One region of the Actinomadura coerulea genome, then DNA from elsewhere that is predicted to be linked to it. Evidence: riboswitches for the same ligand, from Rfam matches in the RefSeq annotation. Region 1 holds a riboswitch; the other holds the start of a gene.
The links. Region 1 has a riboswitch for glycine ahead of gcvT (glycine cleavage system aminomethyltransferase GcvT). Riboswitches for the same ligand answer to the same signal wherever they lie in the genome.

Region 1 (14,638 bases):
GACGTCATCGCCGTGACGTCCGCGCGGGACCTCGCGGTGATCCGCACCGCCGTGGCGGTCGGCATCGTCCAGTACCTGCTGAAACCGTTCACCTTCGCGTCGCTGCGCGACAAGCTCGTCCGGTACGCGCGCTTCCGGGAGCAGGCGGTGGGCTCGGGGGAGGTCAGCGGTCAGGCGGACGTGGACGGGATGCTCGCCACTCTGCGCACCCCCGACCGCCATGCGCTGCCCAAGGGGATGAGCGGGGAGACGCTCCAGGTCGTGACCGGCGTGCTGGCGTCCGCCGCCGACGGCCTGTCCGCCGCCGCTGCCGCCGACCTCACCGGCGTCTCCCGGGTGACCGCGCGCCGGTATCTGGAGTACCTGGCGGAGAACGGGCTGGCCGACCGCCGGCCCCACTACGGCCAGGTCGGGCGTCCTGAGGTGCGCTTCTATCCCCGTTAGACGGGGTACCTATGGACCGACAGTTGGAACGACATCGGGGGAGTTGTCGTGAACGACAAGCCTGGCAAGCCAGGGAAGCCCACGGGCAAGGCGGAGTCCGAACCGGAGCGCGAGAAGCGGCCGCGCCGCGGCGAGGAGGCCACGGGCAAGGGGCCGAAGCGCAAACCGGGCGACGCGGCGCGCAAGATGCGGGAGATGTACAAGGGCTAGACGGTCGCGTCAGGAGGGGCGGCCCCGATGCTTGACGACGGCTTGGGCTCCCATTTTGGGTCTATGTCGGCTTATGGGGCTAACGTCCAAAGGGAACGCGATGTCGAGGAGATCGAGGAGGCACGCTTGTCCGACCGACGATATTCGGGCGGCTCTGCCGAGGGGCTCTTCGACTCATGGAGGGTAACGACGGACCACGGCACGGGCCCCTCCCGCTGAGCGGCCCGAGACCCGGGGGCGGTGGCGATCGGCTGCGGCCCCCGGGTTTTTCGCCTGCTTGGTTGTGTTATCCAACTCACTGGGGAAGCGGATTGTGCTCCCCCTGCGCCGCTCGGATACTGGCGGAGTGAGTTGGAAAACACAACGGAGGTGGGGTCCATGCGGGACGCGGTGATCGTGGAGGCGGTGCGCACGCCGCTCGGCAAGGGCAGGGCCAACGGGGCCCTGCACGGCGACCACCCGGCCGACCTGCTGGCGCGGACGCTGGCGTCCCTGGTCGAGCGGGCGGGCGTCGACCCGGCGAGCGTGGACGACGTGATCGGCGGCGTCGTCACTCAGGCCGGCGACCAGGCGCTCAACATCACCCGCACGGCCGTCCTCGCCGCGGGGTTCCCCGAGAGCGTCCCCGCCATGACGGTCGACCGGCAGTGCGGCTCGTCCCAGCAGGCCCTGCACATCGCGGCGCAGGGCGTGCAGAGCGGCGCCTACGACATCGCCATCGCGTGCGGCGTCGAGTCGATGTCGCGGGTGCCGATGGGGTCGAGCGTCCTGCCGGGAAGCGACCCGTTCGGGACGCTGCTCCCCGAGCGCTACCCGGGCGGGCTCGTCGGCCAGGGCATCAGCGCCGAGTTGATCGCCGCCCGCTGGAACCTGTCGCGGGAGGCGCTCGACGCCTACGCCGCCGAGTCCCACCGGCGCGCCGCCGAGGCGTGGAAGAACGGCGAGTTCGACCGGGAGGTCGCCTGGACGGGGCAGCGGGACGAGACCGTCCGCCCCGGGACGTCGCCGGAGATCCTCGCCGGGCTGAGGCCCGCCTACCGCGACGAGCGCATGGCCGAGCGGTTCCCCGAGATCGGCTGGAAGATCACCGCGGGCAACGCCTCGCCGGTCAACGACGGCGCCGCCGCCGTGCTGGTCATGGGCGCCGACGTCGCCGCGCGGCTCGGCCTGCGCCCGCGCGCCCGCTTCCACTCCTTCGCCGTGACCGGCGACGACCCCCTGCTGATGCTCACCGCGATCATCCCCGCGACCGCGAAGGTGCTGGAGCGCGGCGGCCTCGCCCTCGACGACATCGACCTGTTCGAGGTGAACGAGGCGTTCGCTCCGGTCGTGCTCGCGTGGGCGCGCGAGACCGGCGCCGACCTCGCGCGCGTCAACGTGCGCGGCGGCGCGATCGCGATCGGCCACCCCCTCGGCGCGAGCGGCGCCCGCCTCATGACGACCCTGCTGCACGCCCTGGAGGACCGCGGCGGGCGGTTCGGCCTCCAGACCATGTGCGAGGCGGGCGGACTGGCCAACGCCACCGTCGTGGAGCGGCTCTGACGGGCGGTCCGGGCAGGTCCGGCGGCTAGGCTTCCCGGTATGCCGAAGGACGCCGATCCGCGCGAGTGCTCGATCGCCGACACCCTCGACCTGGTCGGCGAGCGCTGGAGCCTGCTGGCGATCCGGGAGCTGAGCTACGGGGTGGGGCGCTTCGACCAGATCGTCCGCAACACCGGCGCGTCCCGCGACATCCTCACCGCCCGCCTCCGCAAGCTGGAGGCGGGCGGCGTCATCCGCCGCGAGCGCTACAGCGACCACCCGGTGCGCTACGAGTACCGCCTCACGCCCGCGGGCATGGAGTTGTGCGACGTCCTGCTCGTGCTGATGGTCTGGGGCGACCGCCACCTGCACCCGGACGACCCGCCCGTCCGCTGGCAGCACTCCTGCGGCGAGATGGTCAGCCCCCAGGTCGTCTGCCGCCACTGCGGCAACGAGGCCCGCCGGGGCGCGCACTCCCCGACCGGCCGAGGCGCCCGCCCCTGACCCCGCCCGCCACCGCGGAAGCGGGTGGCCCCGGCGGAGGCGGCCGGGGGGCGTCAGCGGGGGGCGGGGCGGCGCCCGGCCGCCCGGGTCCAGCGTCGAGAGTCTGGAACCCTGCCGCCAACGGCGGGGTCAACTCCGGGCGGCCCGGTCCAGGAGGAGCGCGGCGCCGGCTCGGGCGCGGGCGGCGGCGGTGGGGTCGCCCTGGATCCCGGCGACGACGATGGCGCCCTCGGCGAGCAGGTGGACGGGCTCGGCGGCGGACGCGTCGACGGGGGAGACCAGGGCGAGGACCTGGTCGTGGAAGGCGCGCTTGTGTGCTCGCGCCGCCTCCGCGATCGCCGGGGAGGACGAGCCGAGCTCCCCGTGGGCGTTCACCCAGGCGCAGCCGCGGAAGCCGGGCTCGGCGAACCACGCGCCGAGCCAGTCGAACAGGGCGAGGACGCGCCGCCGGGGGTCGGGTTCGGCGTCCAGGTGGGCCGCCAGGCTCGCGCGCCAGCGGCGGTCGCGGCGGTCCAGCATCGCGACGACGAGAGCCTCCTTCGTCGGGAAGAGCCGGTAGATGCGCTTGAGCGGCAGGCCGGAGGCGGTCCGCAACTCGTCCATGCCCACCGCCTGGACGCCCTGCCGGTAGAAGAGGCGCTCGGCGACGTCCAGCAGCCCCTGGCGGTCCCGGTCCTGCTGCTCCTCGGTGATCGCGGCCGGCATCGGCGCTCCTGACTTGACGTGGAGAACGGTCGTTCCCTACCTTAGCGGCACCAACGGAGAACGCTCGTTCTCAACTGAGGAGGCCGCCGTGTCCGAAGAAAGCGCCCCGTCCCGAGAAAACGCCGTGCCCGAGGACCGTCCGCCCTACCCGCCGTTCACGATGGAGACCGCGAAGCAGAAGGTCCAGGCGGCCGAGGACGCGTGGAACACCCGCGACCCGCACCGGGTGGCGCTCGCCTACACGCCGGACTCCGTCTGGCGGAACCGGGACCAGTTCGTCACCGGGCGGGAGGAGATCATCGCGTTCCTGACGGCGAAGTGGGAGCGGGAGCTCGACTACGCGCTCCGCAAGAGCCTGTGGGGATTCCGCGAGAACCGCATGGCCGTCCGGTTCCAGTACGAGTGGCACGACGCCGGCGGGCAGTGGTGGCGCAGCTACGGCAACGAGCTGTGGGAGTTCGACGAGCGCGGCCTGATGCGGCGGCGCGAGGCGAGCATCAACGACGTGGCGATCGGCGAGGCCGACCGGCGCATCCGCGGCCCGCGCCCCGCGGGCGAGCACGGGATCGACATCCCGCTCCGGTAGCGGGCGCTCAGCACTCGATGACGTTGACGGCGAGGCCGCCGCGCGAGGTCTCCTTGTACTTGTCGAGCATGTCGCGGCCGGTGTCGCGCATGGTCTTGATGGCCTTGTCGAGGGAGACGAAGTGGCGGCCGTCGCCGCGCAGGGAGATCCGGGCGGCGCTGATGGCCTTGACCGCGCCGACGGCGTTGCGCTCGATGCAGGGAACCTGGACCAGGCCGCCGACGGGGTCGCAGGTCAGGCCGAGGTTGTGCTCGATCCCGATCTCCGCGGCGTTCTCCACCTGCTCCGGGGTGCCGCCGAGGACCTCGGTGAGCCCGGCGGCGGCCATCGAGCAGGCCGAACCGACCTCGCCCTGGCAGCCGACCTCCGCGCCGGAGATCGAGGCGTTCTGCTTGAACAGCACGCCGATCGCCCCGGCGGTCAGCAGGAACCGCACCACGCCCTCGTCGTCGTGGCCGGGGATGAACCGGTCGTAATAGTGCAGGACGGCCGGGATGATGCCCGCGGCGCCGTTGGTGGGGGCGGTGACGATGCGCCCGCCCGCGGCGTTCTCCTCGTTGACGGCGAGGGCGAACAGGGTGATCCAGTCCATCGCGTGGAGCGGGTCGGCCGCCTTCTCCACGGAGAGCTGGCGGTGCAGCTGGGGAGCGCGGCGGCGCACCTTGAGCCCGCCCGGCAGGAGGCCCTCACGGGTGCAGCCGCGGGCCACGCAGGCCCGCATGACCTGCCACAGCTCGAGCAGGCCGTCATGGATCTCGGAGGAGTCGCGGCCGAACGCCTTCTCGTTCTCCAGCATCAGCGCCGAGATCGACAGGCCCGTCTCCCGGCAGCGTTCGAGCAGCTCGGCGGCCGTGTCGAACGGGTACGGCAGGACGGTGTCGTCGGGCTTGATGCGGTCGGCGCCCGTAGCGTTCTCGTCCAGGATGAAGCCGCCGCCGACGGAGTAGTACACCTTGGCGCGCAGCTCCTCGCCCGCGGCGTCCAGTGCCGTGAAGCGCATCCCGTTGGGGTGGCCGGGCAGCGACTCCTTGCGCTCGAAGACCAGGTGCTCGTTGACCACGAACGGGATGTCATGGTCGCCGAACAGGCGCAGGGCCCCGCGCTCGCGGATGGCGGCGAGCCGCTCGTCCACCCCGTCGACGTCGACGAGCTCGGGCTTGTCGCCCTCCAGGCCGAGGATGACGGCCTTGTCGGAGCCGTGGCCCTTGCCGGTGAGGCCGAGCGACCCGTAGAGGGTGACGGCGACGGACGCCGTCTTCTCCAGCAGCCCGTCGCGCCGGAGCCCCCGGGCGAACCGGTGCGCCGCGGCCATCGGGCCGCCCGTGTGGGAGGACGACGGACCGATACCGATCTTGAACAGGTCGAAAACGCTGATGGCCATAGCTACCTCGTTGTAGCCGCGCCCCCTCCCCCTAGGGGGAGCCCCAGGAGGGGAGGGGGCGCCGGAACGTCACAGGTTCGGGTACAGGGGGTGCTTGTCCGCCAGCGCCTTCACCCGGGCCGCGAGCGCGTCCCGGTCGAAGGACGGCTGCAGCGCCAGCGCGATCACGTCCGCGACCTCGGCGAAGTCCTCGGCGGTGAAGCCGCGGGTCGCGAGGGCCGGGGTGCCGATCCGCAGGCCGGACGTCACCATCGGCGGGCGCGGGTCGTTCGGCACCGCGTTGCGGTTGACCGTGATGCCGATGTCGTGCAGGCGGTCCTCGGCGTCGCGCCCGGTGAGCTCGGAGTCCACCAGGTCGACCAGCACGAGGTGGACGTCCGTCCCGCCGGTCAGCACCTTGACGCCGGCCTTGGCGGAGTCCTCGGCGAGCAGGCGCTCGGCGAGCAGCTTCGCGCCCTCCACCGTCGCCGCCTGCCGGGCCCGGAACTCCTCCGACGCGGCGATCTTCAGGGCGACGGCCTTCGCGGCGATCACGTGCTCCAGCGGGCCGCCCTGCATGCCGGGGAAAACCGCCGAGTTGATCTTCTTGGCGTACTCCTCGCGGGCGAGGATCAGCCCGCCGCGGGGACCGCCGAGCGTCTTGTGCGTCGTGGTCGTCACGATGTCGGCGTGCGGGACGGGCGAGGGGTGCAGCCCCGCCGCCACCAAGCCCGCGAAGTGCGCCATGTCGACCATGAGCAGCGCCCCGACCGAGTCGGCGATCCGCCGGAACGCGACGAAGTCGAGCTGACGCGGGTACGCCGACCACCCCGCCACGATCATCTTCGGCCGGTGCTCGGCCGCGAGCGAGGCCACCTCGTCCATGTCGACCAGGCCGTCCTCGGCGCGGACGTGGTACGGCACCACGTTCAGCACCTTGCCGGAGTAGTTCAGCCGCATCCCGTGCGTGAGGTGCCCGCCGTGCGCGAGGTCGAGGCCGAGGATCGTGTCGCCGTGCTGGAGCAGCGCGAAGTAGACCGCCGTGTTGGCCTGCGCCCCGCTGTGCGGCTGGACGTTCGCGTGCTCGGCGCCGAACAGCGCCTTCGCCCGGTCGATCGCGAGCTGCTCGGTGACGTCGACGAACTCGCAGCCGCCGTAGTACCGGCGGCCCGGATACCCCTCGGCGTACTTGTTCGTCAGAACCGACCCCTGCGCCTCCAGCACCGAGACGGGCGCGAAGTTCTCCGACGCGATCATCTCCAGGGTGCCCTGCTGGCGGCGCAGCTCCGCGGCGACGGCCTCGGCGACCTCCGGATCGGCCGTCGCGAGGGAGTCGTTCACACTCATGATTCCTCGATCAGCTTGTCGTAGGCGGCGGAGTCGAGCAGGTCGCCCGGCTCCTCCGAGATCCGCACCTTGAAGATCCAGCCCTCGCCGTACGGGTCGTCGTTGATGACCTTCGGCTCGTCCACCACCGCGCTGTTGACCGCGGTGATCTCGCCGCTGACGGGGGAGTAGATGTCGCTGACCGACTTGGTCGACTCGATCTCGCCGCACGGCTCGCCCGCCTCCACGGCGTCGCCCTCCGACGGCTGCAGCTCGATGTAGACGATCTCACCGAGGGCGTCGGCGGCGTGCGCGGTGATGCCGACCGTGACGATGCCGTCCTCGCCACCGAGGCCCGACACCCACTCGTGCTCCTCGCTGTAGCGGAGCTCCTCCGGAACGCTCACGATCACTTCTCTCTTTCCACTGTGGGGGCGCGCCCCCACACCGCCGGACAACTTGTTCAGGAACGCTTGTAGAACGGCAGGGCCACCACGTCCACCGGCTCATGCCGGCCGCGGACGTCCACGGCGAGGCCCGCCTCCTCGACGCCGCTGTCGAGGTACGCCATGGCGATCGGCGTGCCCAGTGTGGGCGACGGGGCGCCGCTCGTCACGATTCCGCACGGCGCGCCGCCGGACGTGACGACCTGGTACCCCTTGCGGGGCGCGCGACGCCCCCGCGCGACCAGTCCCACGAGCCTACGGCCCGGCGGGGTCTGCGCCTGCGCCGCCAGCGCGCCCTTCCCCACGAAATCGCCTGGCTTGTCCAGCTTCACCACCCGGCCGAGGCCCGCCTCGAACGGCGTCGTCTCCGCCGTCAGCTCGTTCCCGTACAGCGGCATCCCCGCCTCCAGGCGCAGCGTGTCCCGGGCCGACAGCCCCGCCGGGACGACCCCCTCCACCGCGGCGAGCGCCTCCCACATCCGGACCGCGTCGGACGCGTCCACGAACAGCTCGAACCCGTCCTCACCCGTGTACCCGGTGCGGGCGACCAGCGCGTCCACGCCCGCGACCCGCCCCGCCAGGATCGCGTAGTACTTCAGGTCCCCCAGCGGCGCGTCCGTGAACCCTTCGAGAATCCCCTGCGAACGCGGCCCCTGCAGAGCGATCAGCGCGTACGAGTCCGACCGGTCGTCCACCGCCGCCTCGAACCCCGCGGCGCGCTCGACCAGCGCGTCCCTGACGACGGCGGCGTTCGCCGCGTTCGCGACCACCATCCACGTCTCGTCCGCGAGCCGGTAGACGATCAGGTCGTCCAGGACGCCGCCGTCGTGCCCGCAGATCATCGTGTAGCGGGCCTTGCCCACCGGCATCGGCGACAGGTTGCCGACCAGCGCGAAGTCCAGCGCGGCCCCCGCCCCCCGCCCCGACAGGAAGATCTCCCCCATGTGCGACAGGTCGAACAGCCCCGCCCCCGTGCGGACGGCCTGGTGCTCGGCGGTCTCGCTCGCGTAGCGCAGCGGCATCAGATAGCCGGCGAAGTCGACGAGATTCGCGCCGAGGTCCTCATGGACGTCGTGCAGCGGCGTCTTCTTCGCGGTCGGATCGGCGGACATGGGCTCGGCTCCTTCGTCACGGGCGCGCATGGTCCATCGTCCCACTCGCGCACCGGGCGTATCGGTGCCTCCCCCTCTGTCATCGGCGCCTGAGAGCTTCACCCGCCGCGCACGGCGGGCTTTCACCTTCGGCGGGGGACGGAGGTCCCCGCTTTCCAGAGGTCGCCTGGCCCGTGCGGTCCATTGGCCTGAGAGGTTCCGGGGAGGATTTGCTCCTTCGGCGTCCCCCACCGGCTGCGAGGGACTCTCCCGCACGGGATCATCAGCTGTCGAAGAAGGCTAGCAGTGTTCATTGCGTTTTTTCAGGTCGGGCCTTGGGGGCCCCGACCTGAAAAAACGCGTGCGATCGCTGCATCGCTCCGGCTCGCCCTGCGGCTCGCTGCGCGATCAGATTCTTGCTTCGCTCGGACCTGCCTTCGGACGCGATCGCGAGTGTCGAGGTCGTCGCGGGCTGAGGTGGCGGCTGAGGTCGCCTCGTTAGACGGGTTGCTGCTGAGCGCGCCCGTCCGGTCCTCTCGCGCGGGTCGTCTCGAACCGTTGCGCTCTGTGCTGGCGTGGCGGTGTCCCGTGGTGCAGTTCGGGACGGTGGTTGGGCTTCGGGTCGCAATCGGAATCGTGGTCCTCGCCGCCTTCGGCGTTGTGGGCGTGCCGAACAAGAAGCCCGCCGATCGGACACGCCTGCCGCCTACCGCGGGTCGCTGGGCCTGCGCCGGCGGGCGAGCCCGACCGGAACCAGGCGCCCCCCGTCCCCCTCCTCGGGGACGGGGGCCGTTTCGTCACGCCCGTAATGTGTATTCTTCGCGCGAACGGCCCCGCCCAATTCGCCTGGGCGGGGCCGCTATCTCACATGGCGGGCTTGCCCGTGCCGGAACACCTTCCTCGACTGCCGGGCTTCTGATGCGCCGGCGTCGACGAGCCCGTGTCGGCGGACGTCTCCTGTCCACAGTCGGGGCACTGTGCCATGGTTCACACCTCCTCTCTCTGCTGGAAGTCACCCCCCTGGCTGATCGACCCGCCCGCGGGCGCCAGGCTCCGGAACACGCCGAAGATGTCGGCGCCGCTGTGCATGCGCACGAGGACGCAGCACGGCCGCGGCCCGGCGTTCTCGCGGACCGACTTTCGTTCGACCGCCTTGACCTCCGGGTTCGCGCCGTTGGCGATGAGCGCGGCGATGTGCTGCTCGATCAGGCGCAGCGGCGTCCGGCCCGTGCTCGGCAGCTCCGGGAGCGTCTGGGAGGCGGGCGGCTCCCCGGTGACGGGGGTCTCCTCCCCGCCGTCACCCGACGGCGGGGACGTACGCGCCCACTGGAGCGCCACCTGGGCGCCCGTGCGCAGGGTGATGACGTGGCCGTACTGGGGATCGGCGATCCCCGCGTCGGTGAAGAGCTTCACGCTGGTGATCGCGGGAGAACCCTTCAGCACGTCCTCGACCCATGGCGCCCATCGGGGCAGTCGCATATCTCCTCCTGTCCTCGCGCGTCGCTCCTTGCGCGGAGGTCACGCTACCGGGTTGGCGGCCACGCCCCCGGTTGCTCCGCGCCGGCTCATGAGTCGGCTGCGAGCAGCCCGACGAGGGCGACCTCGGCGCCGGTGACGTCGGTGGCCGGGGCGAGCGCGTCGCCCATGTGCGACCAGGTCGGGTAGCGGGGACGCATTACTGCGTCCCCGCCCCCTCAGAACCGTGCGTGCCATTCGTCACGGCACACGGCTCAAGCAGATCCAAGCGACGGTTCAGGGTCACGCTGCGTTCTGCTTCGACGTTGGCTATAGAGCCAGCTTCGATGACAGTGTGTATGCACTAAGCGGGTCCTGGCGCCACCATGGCGGCCGGATTCCGGGGCATCCACGATCAGGAGATAGCTCGCCGCTATTGCTCGCCGGGTAACTTGCTGCCACCAGCTTTCCCACTGTTGTGGGGATTGCGGCGGCTGCTCTGCGGTCAGCAGATAGTCCCCGCACCTCGGGCATATGGCGTTCTGTTCGTCCAGTAGCCTGATGGTGTACCGATCGAGCGGCGGCTTACTCCGTCTGCGGCGGTGAGCCCAGTACTCGGCCAGGAAAGGATCGTCCGGAGACGCCCATCCTTTAACCATGACGTGCCGTTTAATTTCCGTCCACCGAAACATAACCAAGTAGGCGCCGGACTCGAGATCCCCGAACACCCACCTGTCGTTCCGGAACTTGTTGAACTGGCCATAGTACCTGGGGATAATCCATGACTTTGGCTTATTCTGATGGCTGTGCGTGGCCCACTTGTAGGTGAGTCTCCACACGTGCGTGTCGAGATCTTCGAAAACCTTCGACGACACCACCGGTCGATAATACGCCGCCCACCCCCGGATCACGGGGTTCAGGGCGGCAATCACTGCTTTCGCGTTTGCGCCGCGCAGCCGACGCATTTCAAACGCGAGTCTCGACCTGATCCGCTGTACGGCCGCCTTACTAGGCTTGATCAGGAGTTTGGAGCCATACCGGCGGACGTTGAAGCCGAGAAAGTCAAACCCCTCGGCCACATGGACAATGCGGGTCTTATCCTCGTTGAAGGACAGGCCCCGACCGCCCAGCCATCGCGCCAGTCGCTCCTTGATCAGCACGGCCTGATGGCGGGTGTGACAGAGCACCACCAGGTCGTCCGCGTACCTGACCACTACCGGAGAATCCGGATAACTTCGTCCTGCCTTGGGCCCGGTAGTTCTGTACCTGGCCCCAGCGACCGTTTCCAGACCGTGTAACGCGACGTTCAGCAGTAGCGGGCTGATGACCCCGCCCTGCGGAGTTCCTTCCTCGGTGGGAGCGAACCCGCGTCCCGCCTCGAACACTCCCGCCTGGAGCCACTCACGCACCATCTCCCGAGCGGGAAACAGGCCGATAGCCTCCATCAGCGTTTCGTGGTCGATCCGGTCGAATGCCGCAGCCAAATCCGCATCGAGCACCCATAGCCGTGCTGCGGTCTTGCTTTTGCACGTCTCATAGATGGCCTCGATCGCGTCATGGCACCCTCGGCCCGGCCGAAACCCGTATGACTTGGCCTCGAACCGAGCCTCCCACTCGGGCTCCAGTGCATTCCGGACTCGCGCTTGATGACAGCGGTCCATCAGCACCGGTATGCCGAGCGGACGCATGCGCGCGGGGTTACCGGCCTTGGGAATGTGCACTCGCCGGACCGGACGGGGGCGCCAATCCTGCCTGCTGCGATGGACTCGCTTCGCCATGCGCATTCTGGCCTGGTGGGTCAGAGCGACCTCGCCATCGACCCCCGCCGTTCGCCGTCCAGCGTTCCGCTGCGTCACCTGTCGCACGCTCACCAAAGTGTTCGCTTGCGACCGCAGCATGAGTTTCTGTAGATTCCTGGCTTTCGCCAGGTCCCCTTCCTGCACCGCCTTGAAGATCCGCTGTCGTAGGCGGCGTACCTGCTTCTCCTGTTCGGACCAGTCAATACGCCCCCACTCTGAACTCTCATCCAGATCGAGACGACCCTGTTCCGGGATCGGCAGGCCCTCAGGTCCGTTCGCCGTTTCGGCGTCCAACTTGCCCCTCGGTTCGGATGCCATAGACAGTTTCCTTCAAAGATCCACCTGCTCACGTCAGCACGCTTTCGCGTCCGGGCATCGGCCCGTATCCGGCCAGTTATACGGACAGTCCATCGGAGGGCTGGCTTCGCAGTCCGCTTTCCTGTCACCTTTCGGCCACCGGCATTGGCTTCTTGAGCATCCTGTCCAGGCCAGGGATTATGCCCCTCTTACGATCGGCCTACCAACCTCGTTGGACCTGACCCGGGTTTCCATGTTCCGCACGTTCGAGAAGCGGTCGAGCTTGGGTGCCTTCTTTACTCCGGGGACAGCGGTGCCCATGCGGTGCAAGTGGTTTCCTTGCCCACCGCCGGCCGCATCTCAACGACCCGTCCCTGTCACGCTGCCTTCCCACCCGTCTCAGCGAGTCCCTATAACGGAGCATCACCAAAGATTCACTTGCGTTCACCCCGCACTCGACCTTCCCCACCTGTAGGACCGAGACGGAATCGGCCCCCTTGGGATTTCCGTGAGCTTCACACCCACTGACTCAGGAAGCCAGCACGCATGTCACGACGGGGACAGGCTCAGGCACTAGCCTGGAATGCATTCCGACTTTCCATCGGCCTCCAATCATGCATTCACTCGAAACGTGCGACTTCACGTCGCACAACCAGTCCTGGTCGTCGTCCTTCGGCCGCGGCTCGCACCTGACCCGCACGCCGCGGGGCGGCGAGACGCCGGCGGGGGTCGTCACGGTCACCTCGGGGGCGGCGATGTCCACCTTGTAGCCGCGGATGCCCATGCGGGTGGCGAGTGCGGCGAGCTGCGGGTGCATCTCCAGACCGAGCAGGCGCACGATCTTCACGGTGGCCCCGTCGACGTCGGCGATCGGTCCGAGGTCGAGCCCGGAGTCCCAGTTGAACCGGCCGCGCTGGGAACTCGGCGCGCAAGGTGGCGAGGCGCCCTTCGAGATCCATGGGTGGCGGTGGGGGCGGTTCTGGGTTGGGTAGCTTGCTCACTAGCCGCCGACACCTCGGCTACGTCTTCCAGCTCATGGACGTGCGCATGACGCTGGCCGAGCGCCGCCGTCTGGTCGTCGTCGGAGGGTGGCTGGCGCTGCTCGCCGCGACTTGCGACATCGACCTGGGGCGGCGCCCGGCGGCCGCCGCCAGGTTGCGCACGGCCGCGCAACTCGCCGAGCATGCCGAGCATCCGGAGATCCTCGCGTGGACGCTGGAGACGCGCGCCTGGCAGCGACTCACCGACGGCGACCTTCAAGAGGCTGTGAAGCTGGCGTGCGGCGCACAGGAGATCGCCCCGCGGGACGGTTCGGCCTTCATCCAGGCGACCGCGCAGGAGGGGCGAGCATGGGCCCGGCTCGGCGCCGGCCCGGAGACCAGGGAGGCCCTGGCGCGCGTCGAGCAGCTCGTCGAGCCGCTGCCGATGCCGGATCATCCCGAGCACCATTACCGGTACGACCCGGCCAAGAGCGACGCCTACACCGCCACCACGCTCGCGTGGATCGGTGATCCGGCGGCCGAGCGCTACGCGCGCGGCGTCCTGGCTCGGCTGGAACGCCCGTCCTCGGGTCCTGCCCGGCCGCGGCGGGCTGCCTCGGCGCGGCTCGATCTCGCGCTCGCGCTGCTGGCCGCAGATCAGCCGGACGAGGCAGCGCACACGGCGCTGGAGGCGGTGACGAGTGGGCGCCTGGTGCCGTCGAACCACTGGCGCGCGGTCGAGGTCATCACCGCCGTGGAAGCCCGGAGCGTCCCGGCGGCCGCCGAGCTCAGCGAGGCATACCGCGAGTTGTGTGCGCCCACCGAGTAGGGCTTACGCCCCTGAGCGCCCCGTGATCGGGGCCCGATCGGTGACGCTGCTGACGTAGGCACCTCCCCGAAACGCTTCGTGTCGCCTCGGCTTGGGGCTCCGTCAGTTGCGGGTGGGGGTGGGGGTGGCGGGGGCCGACATGGACTTCACGCAGGTTTGCAGGGCGGCCCTGATCTTCTTCTGACTCGCGGCCGGGTTGGCACCGCGCCTCAAAGCGGCTCGCGGCGTGTGCCGCTTCTCCGTTCGCCTCAACCGGATCGCGGGCCGTAACGTACTCTGAACTGGTTGTCGGAGATCACCCCCGGTGAGCGGGGTGGACGGACCCGGAGGGCACGCCGCATGGTCTACTACCTGGCTGGAGCGTTGATCCTCTTCTTCGGCCTGCTGGTCTCCATCGCGCTGCACGAGCTCGGGCACTTCTCCTTCGCGAAGCTGTTCAAGGTGCGGACCACGCAGTTCATGGTCGGGTTCGGGCCCACGATGTGGTCGAGGCACAAGGGCGAGACCGAGTACGGGATCAAGTGGATCCCGCTCGGCGGCTACATCCGCATGATCGGCATGCTGCCGCCGCGCAAGGGCGACGCGCCGGGGCAGGTGCGGCGGATCAGCACCGGGCCGTGGCAGGGGCTGATCGAGTCCGCGCGGGGCGCCGCGCTGGAGGAGGTCGGACCGGACGACGGCGACCGCGTGTTCTACGCCAAGAAGTGGTGGCAGAAACTGCTCATCATGTTCGGCGGGCCCGCGATGAACCTGCTCCTGTCGGTGATGTTCTTCGCGATCCTGCTGATGGGCATCGGCGTCAACCAGCCGCAGCCGGTGATCAAGGAGGTCGCCGAGTGCATGGTGCCGGCCAGCGCCAAGGTCACCGCGTGCCCGGCGGGCGCGACGCCGACCCCGGCGCGGCAGGTCGGGCTCCGGGCCGGTGACCGGATCGTCGCCTTCGACGGCAAGAAGATCGACGACTATCCGCAGTTGCAGAAGCTGATCCGCGAGGACGGCGGCAAGACCGTCGCGATGACCGTCCGGCGGGACGGCGCGGACGTGCGGCTGAACGTCCCGATCACCCGCAACCAGATGTACGACCT
Region 2 (14,638 bases), 2.7 Mb from region 1:
GTCATGCCGCACTGCAGGGCGCAGTACGGGCAGTGCGTGGGTGTCTCGGCCATCCGCCGAGACTCGGCGTGCCCGGTTTCACCGCCGAGTCCCGCGCGTGACCTCGGCGTTAAATGCCGTTCACCCCGTGCGCCCGGCGATGTCAAGGAGTCGGGCGCCCGGGACCGCGACACGCCTTGACGAACGCGTGTCAAGCGTTGTCGAACCCTGTCATGGCCTATTCGTTGCCTTTTGCCCGGTTGCCGAACGGATTCGCGGTACCCCGGCGATCTCGCGGACGGATGCGGCCACCGCCCCGCAACGGCCGGAACCGGTCCGGGTTGATCACGCTTAACCTCGGAGCATGCCCGACCTTGCCTACTACGCCTCCCTGCCGCGGGCCCGCGGCGCCGCGGCGGCCCTGCTGCTGGACGACCTGGGGCGGGTGCTGCTGGTCAAGCCCACCTACAGCGAGGGCTGGTTCCTGCCGGGCGGGGTGATCGAGGCCGACGAGTCCCCGCTGTCGGCGTGCGTGCGCGAATGCGAGGAGGAGCTCGGCCTGGTCCCCCGCCTGCACGGCCTGGCCTGCGTCGACTGGGGCTCGCCGCGCGACGACGGCGTCGACGCGGTCAACGTCTTCGTGTTCGGCGGCACCATCACCGGCGCGGAGATCGCGGCGATCCGGCTGCCGGCCGAGGAGCTGTCCGACCACATCCTCGTGGCGCCGGAGAAGGTCCCCGAACTCGCGCCGCCGCACGTGTCGCGCCGGATGGAGCCGAGCCTGCGGGCCATGGCCGCCGGCAGCGCCGTCTACCTGGAGGACGGCCGCGAGCAGGCGTTCGGGACCGCCCGCGCCTGAACCCGGACGGTGCACCGGCGCCGCGCCGCACCCGCCCGCGGCGCGGTCTACACCGACACGGCGTCCTGGATCGTGCGGGCGCGTTCCGGCTCGGCGGCGTGGGCGCAGTGTGCGCAGCAGTAGAAGTGCCCGCCCACGTCCACGCCGTGCCCCATGATGCGGCACTGGCAGTGCTCGCAGATCGGCGCCATCTTGGTGATCGCGCACTCGAACGAGTCGAACGTGTGCACCTGGCCCTGCGCGTGCACCTCGAACGCCATCGCGTAGTCGTTCCCGCAGACCTCGCAGGTTCCCATCGTCGCCTCTCCGTTCCCCCGCCGCCTCGCCCTCGGGTGCCTACCCCGGCGCGCCCGGGTCTACCCCGCACCTCACAGCGGGCGGGACACGCTGTGCAGCGGAGTTATCACTGCCGTATGACCGGTCACACACGCGCGAAACCCCGGATTCCTACGGTCGGGCCGTCCGAACGACCCGAGGAGACCCGCTGATGACCGCCACGACCGAAGCCGCGCGCGCCGAGCGCCCCCATCCGCTGAAGGGCCGGTGGATCGACGACTGGCGCCCCGAGGACCCCGCCTTCTGGGCCGCCGGAGGCTCCCGGACCGCCCGCCGCAACCTCATGTTCTCGATCTTCTCCGAGCACATCGGGTTCTCGGTGTGGACGCTGTGGTCGGTGCTGGTGCTGTTCCTCGGCCCCGCCTACGGCGTCGACCCGGCCGGGAAGTTCACCCTCACCGCCGTCCCGGCGCTCATCGGGTCGGCGCTGCGCATCCCCTACACCCTCGCCGTCGCCCGGTTCGGCGGCCGCAACTGGACGATCTTCAGCGCCGCGCTGCTGCTCGTCCCGGCGGTCCTGGCCGCGGTCCTCATCGAGCCCGGCGTCTCGTTCACCACGCTGCTGGTCCTCGCGGCCGTCGCGGGCGTCGGCGGCGGCAACTTCGCCTCCTCGATGGCCAACATCAACGCGTTCTACCCGCAGCGGCTCAAGGGCTGGGCGCTCGGGATCAACGCGGGCGGCGGCAACCTCGGCGTCGCCGTCGTCCAGCTCGTCGGGCTGGCCGTCCTCGCCACCGCGGGCAAGGACCACCCTGGCCTGGTCGCGGGCGTCTACATCCCCTTCATCGTCCTCGCCGCCCTCGGCGCCGCGCTCGCCATGGACAACCTCGCGCACGCCCGCAACGACGGGCGCGCCATGCGGGACGTCTGCCGGGACGGCCACACCTGGATCATGTCGGTGCTCTACATCGGCACCTTCGGGTCGTTCATCGGGTTCGGCTTCGCGTTCGGGCAGGTCCTGCAGGTGCAGTTCGGGGCCGAGTTCGACACCCCGATCAAGGCCGCCTACCTGACGTTCCTCGGCCCCGCGCTCGGGTCGCTGATCCGCCCCGCCGGCGGGTGGCTCGCCGACCGGCTCGGCGGCGCGAAGGTCACCTTCTGGACCTTCGTGGCGATGGCCGTCTCGGCGGTCCTCGTCCTCACCGCCTCCCGGCTGGGGTCGCTCGCGCTGTTCCTCACCGGATTCGTGCTGCTGTTCGCCTTCAGCGGCCTCGGCAACGGCTCCACCTACAAGATGATCCCGGCGATCTTCAGGGCGAAGGCGCACGCCGGCGCCGCGGGCGGCGGGGACCCGGCCGCCGCCGAGCACGAGGCCCGCCGCCTGTCCGGCGCGCTGATCGGCATCGCGGGCGCCGTCGGCGCGTTCGGCGGCGTCCTGGTCAACATCGCGTTCCGGCAGTCGTTCCTGACCTACGGCACGGGCGACGGCGCCTACGCCGCGTTCATCGCCTTCTACGCCGTGTGCTGCGCGCTCACCTGGCTGGTCTACCTGCGGGCCCGCCCGGGGAGGCCGGCGGGCGTCTGAGGGCGGACTGCCGGCCCGGACGGCGACGCCGCGCCCGGCCGGGCCCCTCCCCGGGGTCCGGCCACCGCGGCGAGCGGCCCGAGGATCGCAGCACCGCCTCCCACGGGTCCCCCGGCTCCAGCGGCAGGTGCGGGACGCCCCAGTGCCACGCCGGCACCAGCAGGTCGGGGTCGCGCGGCCGGTAGTCGGAGCCGGTCGCGCGGGCCATGTCCCAGGCGTGCAGGTGCCACTCCACGCACGCCGCGCCCGCGTGGTCGCCGACCGTGTACTTGGTGCCCCGGTAGATCAGATGCGTCCGGTCCCACATGTCCGGCATCAGGTCGGCGTACGCACCCGCCGACACCCCGAACGCCAGGATCCGCTCAGGGCCGGGCTCGGGCGGCAGCACCGCGAGCTCGGCCGCGTTCTGCCGCGCCTGCTGCCTGATCAGCACCGCCGTGGCCGCGTCCTGCGCGAACAGCTTCGCCAGCCGGCTGTCGGGCGCGTCCTGGAGGTACTCCAGGAAGTTCTCCGCGACGCACCGCAGATGCCCCGCCAGGTCGATCAGCTGCCAGTCGGCGCAGGGAGTCGGCACGTCCCAGTCCGCGACGGTGTCCGCCAGGGCGATGATCGCCTTCACCCCGTCCTGGTAGGACTCCAGTACGCGGCACCGGTCCGGCGGCGTGCGCTCCACGTGACATCCCCCAACGTCCAGAGCACCCTGTGCCCTCCGCGCCGGGACGCGCGAGCGCGATCAGCGGCGCGAGCGCCCCCGGCGTTCCCCGGAGAGGGCAGACTCTCAAAGTTCGGTGGCCCGTGCCACCCGGTGACGCCGTGTCGCCCCGCGTCCGCGACGGCTCACACGCGCGCCGCGGGCCGCGTCCTGAAGCTCAGCCGGTGCGCCTCGCGCGCCGTGCGCAGGCGGTCGACCTCGTCCGTCCACGGGCGGACCGCCGGGCGCGCCTTGGCCTTGCGGTAGGCGATCTCGGCGGCGCGGCGCGTCTTGGCGTCCTGCGCCTCCGTCGAGTACACCTTCGGGCCCATCGCGACCCGCTCGGCCGCCTCGGCGGCGGCGAGCACGGCCGTCATCGCCCGGTCGAACGCCGCCGTCAGCTCCCCCAGCCGCGGCTCGGCGGCGCCGGCCGCCTGCGCGTCCCGCAGCGCCCGCTCCGCGTCGCCCGCCGCCGCGAGCCGGTCGTCGTACTCGGCGGCCAGCCGCTGGTCGGCCTCGTACGGCTCCGCGACTTCCTTGCTCACCCGGCGGCCCAGTGGCATGGCGGTACTCCCTCGACGGTCGTGCAGTGTTCGATCGGGGTAAGCGTACGCGGGGTCCCGGCGTGTTGCGGAGGCGGACACCCAGCTTCGGCCCTTTACGTAGTAAGGTCTGTCCTCATGGTCAGGCAGCCCAGCATCAACGCCCAGAACCGCACCCCGCTGTCCACCGAGCGGATCATCGAGGCGGCCCTGCACATCGTGGACGGTCAGGGACTCGGCCGCCTCACCATGCGCCGGCTCGGCGACGCGCTGGAGGTCGAGGCGATGGCGATCTACCACCACCTCCCCCGCGGCAAGGAGCAGCTGCTGGACGGCCTGGTCGCGCACGTCGCGGCGGCCCCGGCGGACGCGTCGGCCCCCGGACGCTGGCAGGACGTCCTGCGGGCGTGGGCGGACGGCTACCGCGGGCGCCTGCTGGCCCACGCGGGCGTCCTCCCCCTGGTCGTCACGCGCCGCAACCCGGCCGCGCTCGCCGCCACCCTCGCGTCGCTGCGGGAGGTGCTGCGCCGGGGCGGGGTCGCCGAGGACGCCGCGGCCGTCGCCGCCCACACCCTGCTCGGCTACGTGATCGGCCACGCGGCCCTGGAGGTGCGCGGCACCGCCGACGACGGCGCCGCCGCCCGGATCGCCTCCGGCGAGGACGGCGCGGTCGACTGGGACGCCCGCTTCCGCGCGGGCCTCGGGGTCGTCCTCGGCGGCGTGCGCTAGGACCGGCCCGCGGGGCCCGCTCCCCACCGAACATCGGTCCGGTTTCAGGCTCCGGCGGCGTGTCGTTCTTCGTCCGTTATCGCGCGGGAGGCACGCTACTGCGTGGCGCCCCGGGAGTGGGAGGGATCACACCCGTCCGGTACTCCGGTACCAATGGACAACCGTCCCAACGGGCTATGGCCGGTGCGGGCGAACCACTCCACACTTGGGTGCGTCAGAACAGGAAAGCACCACGACCGACCAGTAGTTGAGACCGGAGGCACGCCATGTGCCCGCACCAGCCGCCTTGTCCCTCCCACGACGCACCCGACCGCGACGCCGCCCGCACGCTGGCCTCGCACCCCGAACAGGGGTGGAGCCTGCTGTGCAACGGGGTCGTGCTGTTCGAGGACACCGGTGAGCTGCTGCCCGACGGGGGAGTCATCGCGCCGCACCGGCCGACGGACGCGCAGGCCACGTCCGCCGCTTGAGCGGTCTCCACGGGGGACTAGTTCAAACGGGTGATCATCCTCGGGGGCACGCCCGCCCACCACCGGCCTCTGGGCCCGCACCGGGCCCGGAGCGATCTTACCGCCGGCCCGTCCGCACCGGACGGGCCGCCCACCGCTTCAACCACGGCTCCACCGCCCGGCCGACCGCCGCGGGGTCCCTGCCGAGGTCGTGCCGCTCGCCCGGCAGGACCTCGACCCGCGCCGCGTCCGCCGGGCCGGGCACGCCGAACGGGTCCCGGTCGCCGTTGACGACGACGACCTCGACTCCCGCCGACCGCAACTCCTCCACCCGGGTCTTCTCCGGCCTGCCCGGCGGGTGCAGCGGGAACGCCAGCGCCACCACTCCGGCCGCCCCGGCGGCCGCCGCGGTCCGGCACGCCACCCGCGCCCCGTTGCTGCGGCCGCCCTGAACCAGCGGGACGTCCCCGAACCGCTTGCGCAGGGCCGCGACGACCTCCAGCCACGCCTCGTCCTGCTTGGCCGCCGGACCGGGCGCCCGCCGCCCGGCGAGCCGGAACGGCTGCGTCACCCGCGCGACGGCGCCGCCGAGCCGCAGCGCCTCGGCGCGCACCGCCAGCAGGTCGGCCGCCTCCACTCCCCCGTTCGACCCGTGCGTCAGCACCAGCAGGAACACCGGGTCGTTCACCTCGTCCAGCACCACCTCGGCGGGCCCGTGCGCCGTCACGACCTTCATGTGACTCACCGTAGTGGCAGCCGTGAACCGGCCGTGCGGCAGACTGGCCCCATGGAGACGATGACCGACAGCGAATGGCGCGCGTTCGTCATGGAGGGCACCCGCACCGGCAAGGCCGCCGTCACCCGCAAGGACGGCACGCCGCACGTGACGCCGATCTGGTTCGTCCTCGACGGCGACGACCTGCTGTTCAACACGGGACACCACAGCGTCAAGGGCCGCGTCCTCGCCCGCGATCCGCGCGTCTCGGTCTGCGTCGACGACCAGACGCCGCCGTACTCGTACGTGCTGATCCAGGCCCGGGCCTCCCTCGTCGAGGACCTCGACGAGATCCTGCGCTGGGCGACGGTCATCGGCGGCCGCTACATGGGCGCCGACCGGGCGGAGGAGTTCGGGCGGCGCAACGCCGTCCCCACCGAGTACCTCGTCCGCGCCCGCATCACCAAGGTGATCGCCGAGCGCGCGATCGCCGGCTAGCCCTCGGTCCAGTCCGGGACGGCCGAGCCCGTCGCCAGGCGGAACCGCTCTGCGAAGCTCTCGTGCAGCAGCGGCCCCCACGTGTACCCGCCGGGCACCCGGACCGCCTTGCCGAGGGTCTCGCGGGCGTCGCCCGTCCGGCGTTCGGCGTACCGGACGGCGAGCAGCGCGTACATGTGGTCGAGGGCGCCGAACGCCTCGCCGGCGAGGGCGGGGAGCGTCCCGTCCGACACGGCGTGCTCGACGACCGGCTCCCACCACAGGTCGCCGTCGTCGTCGGCGTCGCCGAAGTCGCGGCGCAGCCGCGCCCGCACCTGCCCCGCGGTGCCGGGCTCGGCGAGCCCCCGCCGCCACACCTCGCCCGCCTCGGCGCCCCGGCCGCGCAGCGGCAGCGTCCGCGCCAGCAGTTCGGTGGCCAGCGGCCCGACCTCCGGGTCGGCCGGCTCCTCCCCCAGCGCCGCGCCGAACGCGCCGATCGCCTGGTCGAGGTAGGAGATGCCGAGCGCGACGGCGAGCCGCCCGTACGCGTAGGGGGCGGCGCCCCGGTCGATCAGCTTGAGCCCGGCGGTCAGGACCCGCTGGGCCCGGGCGGGCTCGTCGCGCTCCAGCAGCCGCTGGGCCAGGTCGTGCGCGGCGGGCGGCCCGTACTCGGCGTCCCCGGTCGCGATCACCGCCTCCCAGTGGTCGCGGGCGGTGTCGAAGTCGCCGGCGTCGTCGGCGATTCGGGCGAGCGCCAGATGGGCGGGCGGCAGGTAGGCGGGGTTGCCGAAGTCGACCACGACCCGCCACGCCGGCGCCGCCCGCTCGTGCTCGCCCGCGCGCTCGTGGGTGAGCGCCAGGTGGTAGGCGGCGCGCGGCCCGTACTCGGGGTCGGCGGTGGCGATCGCCGCCCGGTCGGCCTCCCTGGCGCGCTCCACGTGCCCGGCGTCGTCCAGGACGACCGCCAGCCCCAGCGCCGCCCGCGCCCGGAAGGGGGTGTCGCCCAGCGCGAGCACCTTCTCGAACAGCAGTGCGGCCCTCTCGGCCTCACCGCTCTCGGCGAGGCCGCGGGCCTCCTCGCACAGTCGCGCCGCGTCGTCGGATACCGCGTCCGGAGACTCGATCATCGCTCTTCTGCCCTCTGGGGGTCGGGGTCCGCAAAGAGCGTAGCGATCCACCCCCTCCCCCGTCCCGCGGCGACACCCGGAAACCCCGCCAAGATCACAAATCCACCGCCGGCCCCCGGGCGCGACCGCCCCCGCAGCCACCCCCTGACGCCGAAGGCAGACCCGACCGAAGCAAGACCCGAAGGTGGCCGCCGAAACAACAGCCCGCCGACCCAGCCATCACAGCACGCGACAAGAGGGGCGCGCACAAGGCCGCACGCGAACTCAAGCCGCCAGACTCCGATCGCACAGCAGACCACGGCACCAGACGCGAACGGCGCCCAGCCGACCCCCAGCCACCAGCGACCCCGGCCACCGCGATCGCGTCCAAAGGCAAGCCCGCGCTAGCGAAACCCAACCGCGCAGCGACGCCGGCAACGGACGCGAACGGTGCCCAGCCGACGCCCCAGCCACCAGCGACCCCGGCCACTGCGATCGCGTCCGAAGGCAGGTTCGAGCTTGCGAGAACCTGATCGCGCAGCGAGCCGCAAGGCGAGTCGGAGCGATGCCAGCGATCGCACGTGTGGTTGTGGGTCAGGCGCCCCCGGGCGCCTGACCCACAACCACACAATCCAACTCAGTCCTCGAACGCCTCGGGGGGCGGGCAGGAGCAGACGAGGTTGCGGTCGCCGTAGGCCTGGTCGATGCGGCGGACGGGCGGCCAGTACTTGTTCTCCCGCAGGGACGGGAGGGGGTAGGCGGCCTCCTCGCGGGTGTAGGCGTGCTTCCAGTCGTCGGAGACGAGGCAGGCGGCGGTGTGGGGGGCGTTCTTGAGCGGGTTGTCCTCGGCGTCGTAGCCGCCGTCGGCGACGCGCTGGATCTCCCGGCGGATCTCGATCATGGCGTCGCAGAACCGGTCGAGCTCGGCGAGGTCCTCGGACTCGGTGGGCTCGATCATCAGGGTGCCGGCGACGGGGAACGACAGGGTCGGGGCGTGGAAGCCGTAGTCGATGAGGCGCTTGGCGACGTCCTCGGCGGTGATCCCCGTCTCCTTGGTGATCTTGCGGAGGTCGGCGATGCACTCGTGCGCGACGAGGCCCTCGCGGCCGGTGTAGAGGATCGGGTAGTGCGGGGCGAGGCGGGCGGCGAGGTAGTTCGCGCCGATGATCGCGCCCTCGGTGGCGGCGCGCAGCCCGTCCGGGCCCATCATCGCGATGTAGGCCCAGGAGATCGGCAGGATGCCGGCCGAGCCCCACGGGGCGGCGGAGATGGGGCCGACGCCCGTGCCGGGGCCGGCCTCCTCGCGCATCGGGTGGTTGGGCAGGAACGGCGCCAGGTGCTCGCGGACGCCGATCGGCCCGACGCCGGGGCCGCCGCCGCCGTGCGGGATGCAGAACGTCTTGTGCAGGTTGAGGTGGGAGACGTCCGAGCCGAACTCGCCGGGGCGGGCCAGGCCGACGAGCGCGTTGAGGTTGGCGCCGTCGACGTAGACCTGGCCGCCGGCCTCGTGCACGGCCGCGCACACCTCGGTGATCGTCTCCTCGAAGACACCGTGCGTGGACGGGTAGGTGACCATGATCGCCGCCAGCCGCCCGCCGTGCTGGGCGAGCTTGGCGCGCAGGTCGCCGAGGTCGATGTTGCCGCCCTCGTCGCACGTGACGACGACGACCCGCATCCCGGCCATGACGGCGCTGGCGGCGTTGGTGCCGTGCGCCGAGGAGGGGATCAGGCAGACGTCGCGGTGCTCCTCGCCGCGGGAGGCGTGGTAGCCGCGGATGGCCAGCAGGCCGGCGAGCTCGCCCTGGGAGCCGGCGTTCGGCTGGACGGAGACCTTCGCGTACCCGGTGATCTCGGCGAGGAAGCCCTCCAGCTCGCCGATCAGCTCGACGTAGCCGGCGGCCTGGTCGAGCGGCGCGAACGGGTGGATGTCGGCGAACTGCGGCCAGGTGATCGGCTCCATCTCGGCGGTGGCGTTGAGCTTCATCGTGCAGGAGCCGAGCGGGATCATGGAGCGGTCGAGCGCGATGTCCTTGTCCTGGAGCCTGCGCAGGTAGCGCAGCATCGCGGTCTCGGAGCGGTGCGCGTGGAAGACGGGGTGGGTCAGGTAGGGGCTCTCGCGGCGCAGCGCGTCCGGGAACGCCTCGGGGACCTCGTCGGCCGCGGCCGCGCCGAAGGCCTCCAGCACGGCCGTGACGTGCGCGGGGAGCGTCGTCTCGTCGCAGGCGACCGCGACGCGGTCGGGCCCGTCGGGGCGCAGGTTGATCCCGCGCTCGCGGGCCGCCGCGACGACCTCGGCGGCGCGGCCGGGCACGCGGGCCAGGACGGTGTCGAAGAACGAGCCGTGCACGACCTCGACACCGCCGGCGCGCAGCCCCGCGGCGATCTCGGCGGCCCGGCGGTGGGTCCGCTGCGCGATCGCGGCGAGGCCCTCGGGGCCGTGGTAGACGGCGTACATGCTCGCCATCACGGCGAGCAGGACCTGGGCGGTGCAGATGTTGCTGGTGGCCTTCTCGCGGCGGATGTGCTGCTCGCGGGTCTGCAGCGCCAGCCGGTAGGCGGTGGCGCCGTCCGCGTCGACGGACACGCCGACGAGCCGCCCGGGGAGCTGGCGCTGGATGCCCTCGGCGACCGCCATGTAGCCGGCGTGCGGTCCGCCGAACCCGTAGGGGACGCCGAACCGCTGCGCGGAGCCCACCGCGATGTCGGCGCCGGACTCGCCCGGCGGGCGCAGCAGCGTCAGCGCCAGCAGGTCGGCGGCCACGACGGCCTTGGCGCCGCGCTCGTGGGCCTGCGCGATGACGGGCTCGAGGTCGCGGACGGCGCCGGACGCGCCCGGGTACTGGAGCAGCACGCCGAAGAAGTCGCCGTCGGGCAGGCCGCGGGACAGGTCGGCGATGACGACCTCGATGCCGAGCGGGATCGCGCGGGTCCGGACGACCTCGATCGTCTGCGGGAGGGCGTCGATGTCGATGAGGAACTTCCCGGGCTCCTTGCGCCTGGAGACGCGGTGCGCGAGGGCCATGGCCTCGGCGGCGGCGGTGCCCTCGTCCAGCATGGAGGCGTTCGCGACGGGCAGCCCGGTGAGGTCGCCCACCATCGTCTGGAAGTTCAGCAGGGCTTCGAGGCGTCCCTGCGAGATCTCCGGCTGGTAGGGGGTGTAGGCCGTGTACCAGCCCGGGTTCTCCAGCACGTTCCGCATGACCACGCCGGGGGTGGTCGTCCCGTGGTAGCCGAGCCCGATCATGGACGTCAGGACGGTGTTGCGGGACGCGATCTCGCGGAGCCGGTCCAGCGCGGCGGTCTCGCTCAGCGCGGGCGGCAGGTCCAGCGGCCGGGACGTGCGGATCGCGGCGGGGACCGCGTGGTCGATCAGCGCCTCGGCGCCGGAGTAGCCGATTGCGGCCAGCATCCTCGCCTGGTCGTCCGGTGAGGGGCCGACGTGCCGGTCGGCGAACGCCGACCGGGGATGCTGCGGCGCGGCCACAGGGGCGAAGAACTGGGCGGTCATGGAGGGCCTCCTGGCTGCTGCGGTCGCTCAGGTCCGCCGCCGGCGCGGGCCGGCGGCCTCTCCCCCTCTGTCATCGGCACCTGAGAGCTTCACCCGCGCGGCGGGGTTTCCCCTTCGGTGAGCCGTCCCTCCCCGCGCGCGGGGACCGACGCCTGCTTTCCAGAGGTGCCTCGCCCGTGCGGTCCTTTTGCCTGAGAGGTTCCGGGGAGGTTGCCCCTTCGGCGCCCCACGCTGGCGGCGTGGGGTCTCTCCCGCACAGGGTTGACGGCATGTCCTAGGTCGAACCCTACCCAAAGGCGCGTCCGCGGCGTCGTTCCGGTCCGCCGCAAGGGGCCGCGTCCTCCGGCGCGGGCGCTCTACCGGCGAGTACCATGTGCTGACTCACCTGGGGCGCGACCGTCCCGGGCCGCACGGGGGCGGGGAGATGAGGCTGCGGGATGGACGCGCGTCCCGGCGGCGGCCCCGCGACTCGACGGCGCGCCGCCGGGTCTGGGACGCTGATCACGATGGCGGATGGTCAGGGCGGCGGTACGGCGTGACACAGACCCGCGACGGAGCGGTGCGCCCGGCGCAGGGCGCGGCCGCAGGCGCGCCCGTCGACGAGCCCGCCCAGCCGTACCGGATCCGCCGGCCCTCCGACGCCATCCGGTTCGCGGCCTCGGTGGTGGGACTGGCGGCGGTGATGCTGCTGGTGTCGATCGCGCAGCAGACGACCCACGGCCTGCAGACCGACATCGCGCAGGGCACCGCGCACGCGCCGCGGCTGCTGCTGACGCTGGCGACGCTGGTGTCCAGCTTCGGGGTGCTGGCCGTGCCGATCGCGTTCGCGATCGAGCGGCTGTTCCACAAGGACGGCGTGCGCGTGGCGATCGCGCTGCTGGCCGCGATGATCGCGTTCGGGATCACGGTGGGCCTGGACGACCTGGTGGTGCGGGCCGCGCCGGGCGGCGTGCTCGACTCGCTGATCTGGGGCGGCACCGAGACCGCGCCGGTGCACACCGACATCGCCCCGGTGATCGCGTTCGTCAGCGCGGTCGGGATGGCGGGCCGCGCCCGCTGGCAGGCCGCGACCTGGACCATGATCGGGCTGGCGGCGCTGACGGGGCTGACCGCGTCCTACGCCTCCGTCGCCGCGCTGGCGGCCACCTACCTGCTGGGCCGCGCCATCGGCCACGGCACCCTCTACGCCGTCGGGACGCCGAACCCGCGCCCGTCGGGGACGGCGGTGGTGGCCGCGTTGGAACGCCTGGGGCTGAACCCGCGGCGGGGGGCGCGCCTGGACGGCACGCACGACGCCGACGAGACCCGCCGCTACGGCGTCGCCCTCGCCTCCTGCCCGCAGGACGGGTACGGTGCCCGGCTCCCGGCGGGCCGGGGGCCGCACGGCGACTGGGACGTGGAGGTCCGCGTCCTGGACCGCGACCAGCAGACCGCCGGGCTGCTCTACCGCGTCTGGCGGCTGCTGCGCCTGCGCGGCGCCACGACGGGGCGGACGCTGCGGTCGCTGCGCCGGTCCCTGGAGCTGGAGTCGCTCATGGCGTACGCGGTGGACGCCGCCGGCGCCCGGACGCCTCGGCTCGTCGGCACGTGCGAGGTCGGCACCGAGGCGGCGCTGCTGGCCTACGAGCACGTCCCGGGGCGCAGGCTCGGAGACGTCCCCGACGGGGAGGTCACCGACGAGCTGCTGGCGGACGTGTGGCGGCAGTTCCGGGCCCTTCAGGCGGGGCGGCTCGCGCACCGGCGGCTGGAGGACGAGGCGGTCCTGGTCGGCGACGACGGCCTCGCCTACCTGACCGACCTGCGGTCCGGGGAGACGGCGGCCGGCGACCTGGCGCTGCGCCTGGACCTCGCGCAGCTGCTCACGACGCTGGCGCTGCGCGCGGGGCCGGAGCGGGCGGTGCGGACGGCGGCGCCGGTGCTGGGCGAGGAGGCTCTCGGCGGCGCGGTGCCGCTGCTCCAGCGGGTGGCGCTGTCGCGGGCGACCCGCACCGCGCTGCGGCGCCACAAGGACCTGCTGACCCGCATCCGGGAGCAGATCGTCCGGCTGAAGCCCGAGACGGAGGCGCCTCCGGCCAAGCTGGAGCGGTTCCGGCCCCGGACCATCGTCAGCATCGTGGCGCTGTCGGTCGCGGCGTACATCGTCATCCCGCAGGTGACGAGCCTGGACATCGGCCGCCTGGCGGCCACGGCGAGCTGGCACTGGGTGGCGGCGGCGCTGGGGGCGGCGGCGCTCACCTACGTCGCCGCCGCGTTCATGCTGATGGGGTTCGTCCCCGAGCGGCTGCCGCTGTGGCGGACGGTCCTGGTGCAGCTGGCCGCGTCGTTCGTGAAGCTGGTCGCGCCGGCGGCCGTGGGCGGCGTCGCCGTCAACACGCGCTACCTGCAGCGCTCGGGCGTCCGGCCCGCCCTGGCCGTCGCGAGCGTGGGCGCGTCCCAGCTCGTGGGGATGGTCACCCACATCCTGCTGCTGGTGCTGTTCGGGTTCCTGACCGGCTCGACGGCGAAGGCGACGCAGGATCTGGCCCCGTCCCGGACGATCGTCCTGGCGGTGCTGGGGCTGGGGCTGCTCGCTGCGCTCGCGCTGACGGTGCCGCGGGTGCGGCGGGTGGTCGCCTCGCGGCTCAGGGCCATGTTCTCGGGCGTGGTGCCGCGCCTGGTGGACGTTCTGCAGTCGCCGAGGAAGCTGTCCACCGGGATGGGCGGAACCCTGCTGCTGACGCTGGCGTTCACGCTGTGCCTGGACGCCTCCATCCGGGCGTTCGGCGGGTCGCTGCCGTGGACGACGGTGGTGCTGGTGTTCCTCACCGCGAACGCGGTGGGGTCCGCGGCGCCGACGCCGGGCGGGCTCGGCGCCGTCGAGGGCGCGCTCACGCTGGCGTTGACGATCTCGGGGCTGACGGCCGAGACGGCGACGTCGGCGGTGCTGCTCTACCGGCTCCTGACGCTGTGGCTGCCGGTCCTGCCCGGATGGGGGGCGTTCGCCTTCCTGCAGCGCAAGGAGGCGCTCTGAGGCGCGGCCTCAGCCGGTGCGGCGGGCGCGCCGCCGGTCGGCCAGTTCGTCGTGGTGGTGCCCGGCGGGGTCCTCGTCGCCGGTGGAGGCGCGTTCAGCGGGCAGCTCCGCCAGACTGCCCTCCACCTCCTGCCACACCCGCCCGAGCGCGATGCCGAACACGCCCTGGCCGCCCTGGAGGAGGTCGACGACCTCGTCGGGCGAGGTGCACTCGTAGACGCTGACGCCGTCGCTCATCAGGGTGATCTGGGCGAGGTCCTGGACGCCGCGGTCGCGCAGGTGGGACACGGCCGTGCGTATCTGCTGCAGCGAGACGCCGGTGTCCAGGAGCCGCTTGACGACCTTCAGGACGAGGACGTCGCGGAAGCTGTACAGCCGCTGGCTGCCGGACCCCTGCGCCGACCGCACGCTGGGCTCCACCAGCTTCGTGCGGGCCCAGTAGTCGAGCTGGCGGTAGGTGATCCCCGCCGCGGCGCACGCCGTCGGGCCGCGGTAGCCGACATCCTCCGGCGGCACCGACACCTGGGTGTCGAAGAGCAGGCCCTGCTCTCCGGCACGGCGGGACGCCACGCGCCTGTCGGGGGTCGCCTTGCCCTCGCCGCTGCTCACCGCCACGCGGACCTCCGGCTTCTATCATCCCGCAGCGGTTCGTCAAGGGGGTTTGACGAATTACACCACGGGTGTTCCACCAGCACGGTAGGTGCCGGTCAGG

Region 2: another riboswitch for glycine. It lies ahead of gcvP (aminomethyl-transferring glycine dehydrogenase); the one in region 1 lies ahead of gcvT (glycine cleavage system aminomethyltransferase GcvT).

The regions. Positions count from the first base shown of each region.
Region 1 covers NZ_JACHMQ010000001.1:4,577,548-4,592,185, reverse strand. Annotated here, with positions in the region: gene BKA00_RS20985 (response regulator) at 1-444, shown strand, start outside; gene BKA00_RS20980 (hypothetical protein) at 493-654, shown strand; gene BKA00_RS20975 (thiolase family protein) at 1,033-2,196, shown strand; gene BKA00_RS20970 (winged helix-turn-helix transcriptional regulator) at 2,236-2,679, shown strand; gene BKA00_RS20965 (TetR/AcrR family transcriptional regulator) at 2,809-3,384, opposite strand; gene BKA00_RS20960 (DUF1348 family protein) at 3,509-3,970, shown strand; gene BKA00_RS20955 (L-serine ammonia-lyase) at 3,978-5,351, opposite strand; gene BKA00_RS20950 (serine hydroxymethyltransferase) at 5,421-6,677, opposite strand; gene gcvH (glycine cleavage system protein GcvH) at 6,674-7,063, opposite strand; gene gcvT (glycine cleavage system aminomethyltransferase GcvT) at 7,120-8,214, opposite strand; glycine riboswitch at 8,288-8,376, opposite strand; glycine riboswitch at 8,381-8,476, opposite strand; gene BKA00_RS20935 (hypothetical protein) at 9,181-9,672, opposite strand; gene ltrA (group II intron reverse transcriptase/maturase) at 9,924-11,765, opposite strand; gene BKA00_RS20925 (hypothetical protein) at 12,274-12,591, opposite strand; gene BKA00_RS20920 (NsdA family TPR-like regulatory protein) at 12,738-13,553, shown strand; gene BKA00_RS20915 (M50 family metallopeptidase) at 13,893-14,638, shown strand, end outside.
Region 2 covers NZ_JACHMQ010000001.1:1,892,519-1,907,156, reverse strand. Annotated here, with positions in the region: gene BKA00_RS08760 (molybdopterin oxidoreductase family protein) at 1-53, opposite strand, end outside; gene BKA00_RS08755 (NUDIX domain-containing protein) at 344-838, shown strand; gene BKA00_RS08750 (hypothetical protein) at 886-1,134, opposite strand; gene BKA00_RS08745 (nitrate/nitrite transporter) at 1,326-2,699, shown strand; gene BKA00_RS08740 (maleylpyruvate isomerase N-terminal domain-containing protein) at 2,647-3,372, opposite strand; gene BKA00_RS08735 (plectin) at 3,537-3,953, opposite strand; gene BKA00_RS08730 (TetR/AcrR family transcriptional regulator C-terminal domain-containing protein) at 4,071-4,661, shown strand; gene BKA00_RS08725 (DUF5999 family protein) at 4,928-5,131, shown strand; gene BKA00_RS08720 (alpha/beta hydrolase family protein) at 5,229-5,846, opposite strand; gene BKA00_RS08715 (PPOX class F420-dependent oxidoreductase) at 5,898-6,323, shown strand; gene BKA00_RS08710 (tetratricopeptide repeat protein) at 6,320-7,429, opposite strand; gene gcvP (aminomethyl-transferring glycine dehydrogenase) at 8,046-10,916, opposite strand; glycine riboswitch at 10,974-11,085, opposite strand; glycine riboswitch at 11,086-11,180, opposite strand; gene BKA00_RS08700 (lysylphosphatidylglycerol synthase transmembrane domain-containing protein) at 11,452-13,926, shown strand; gene BKA00_RS08695 (MerR family transcriptional regulator) at 13,936-14,541, opposite strand.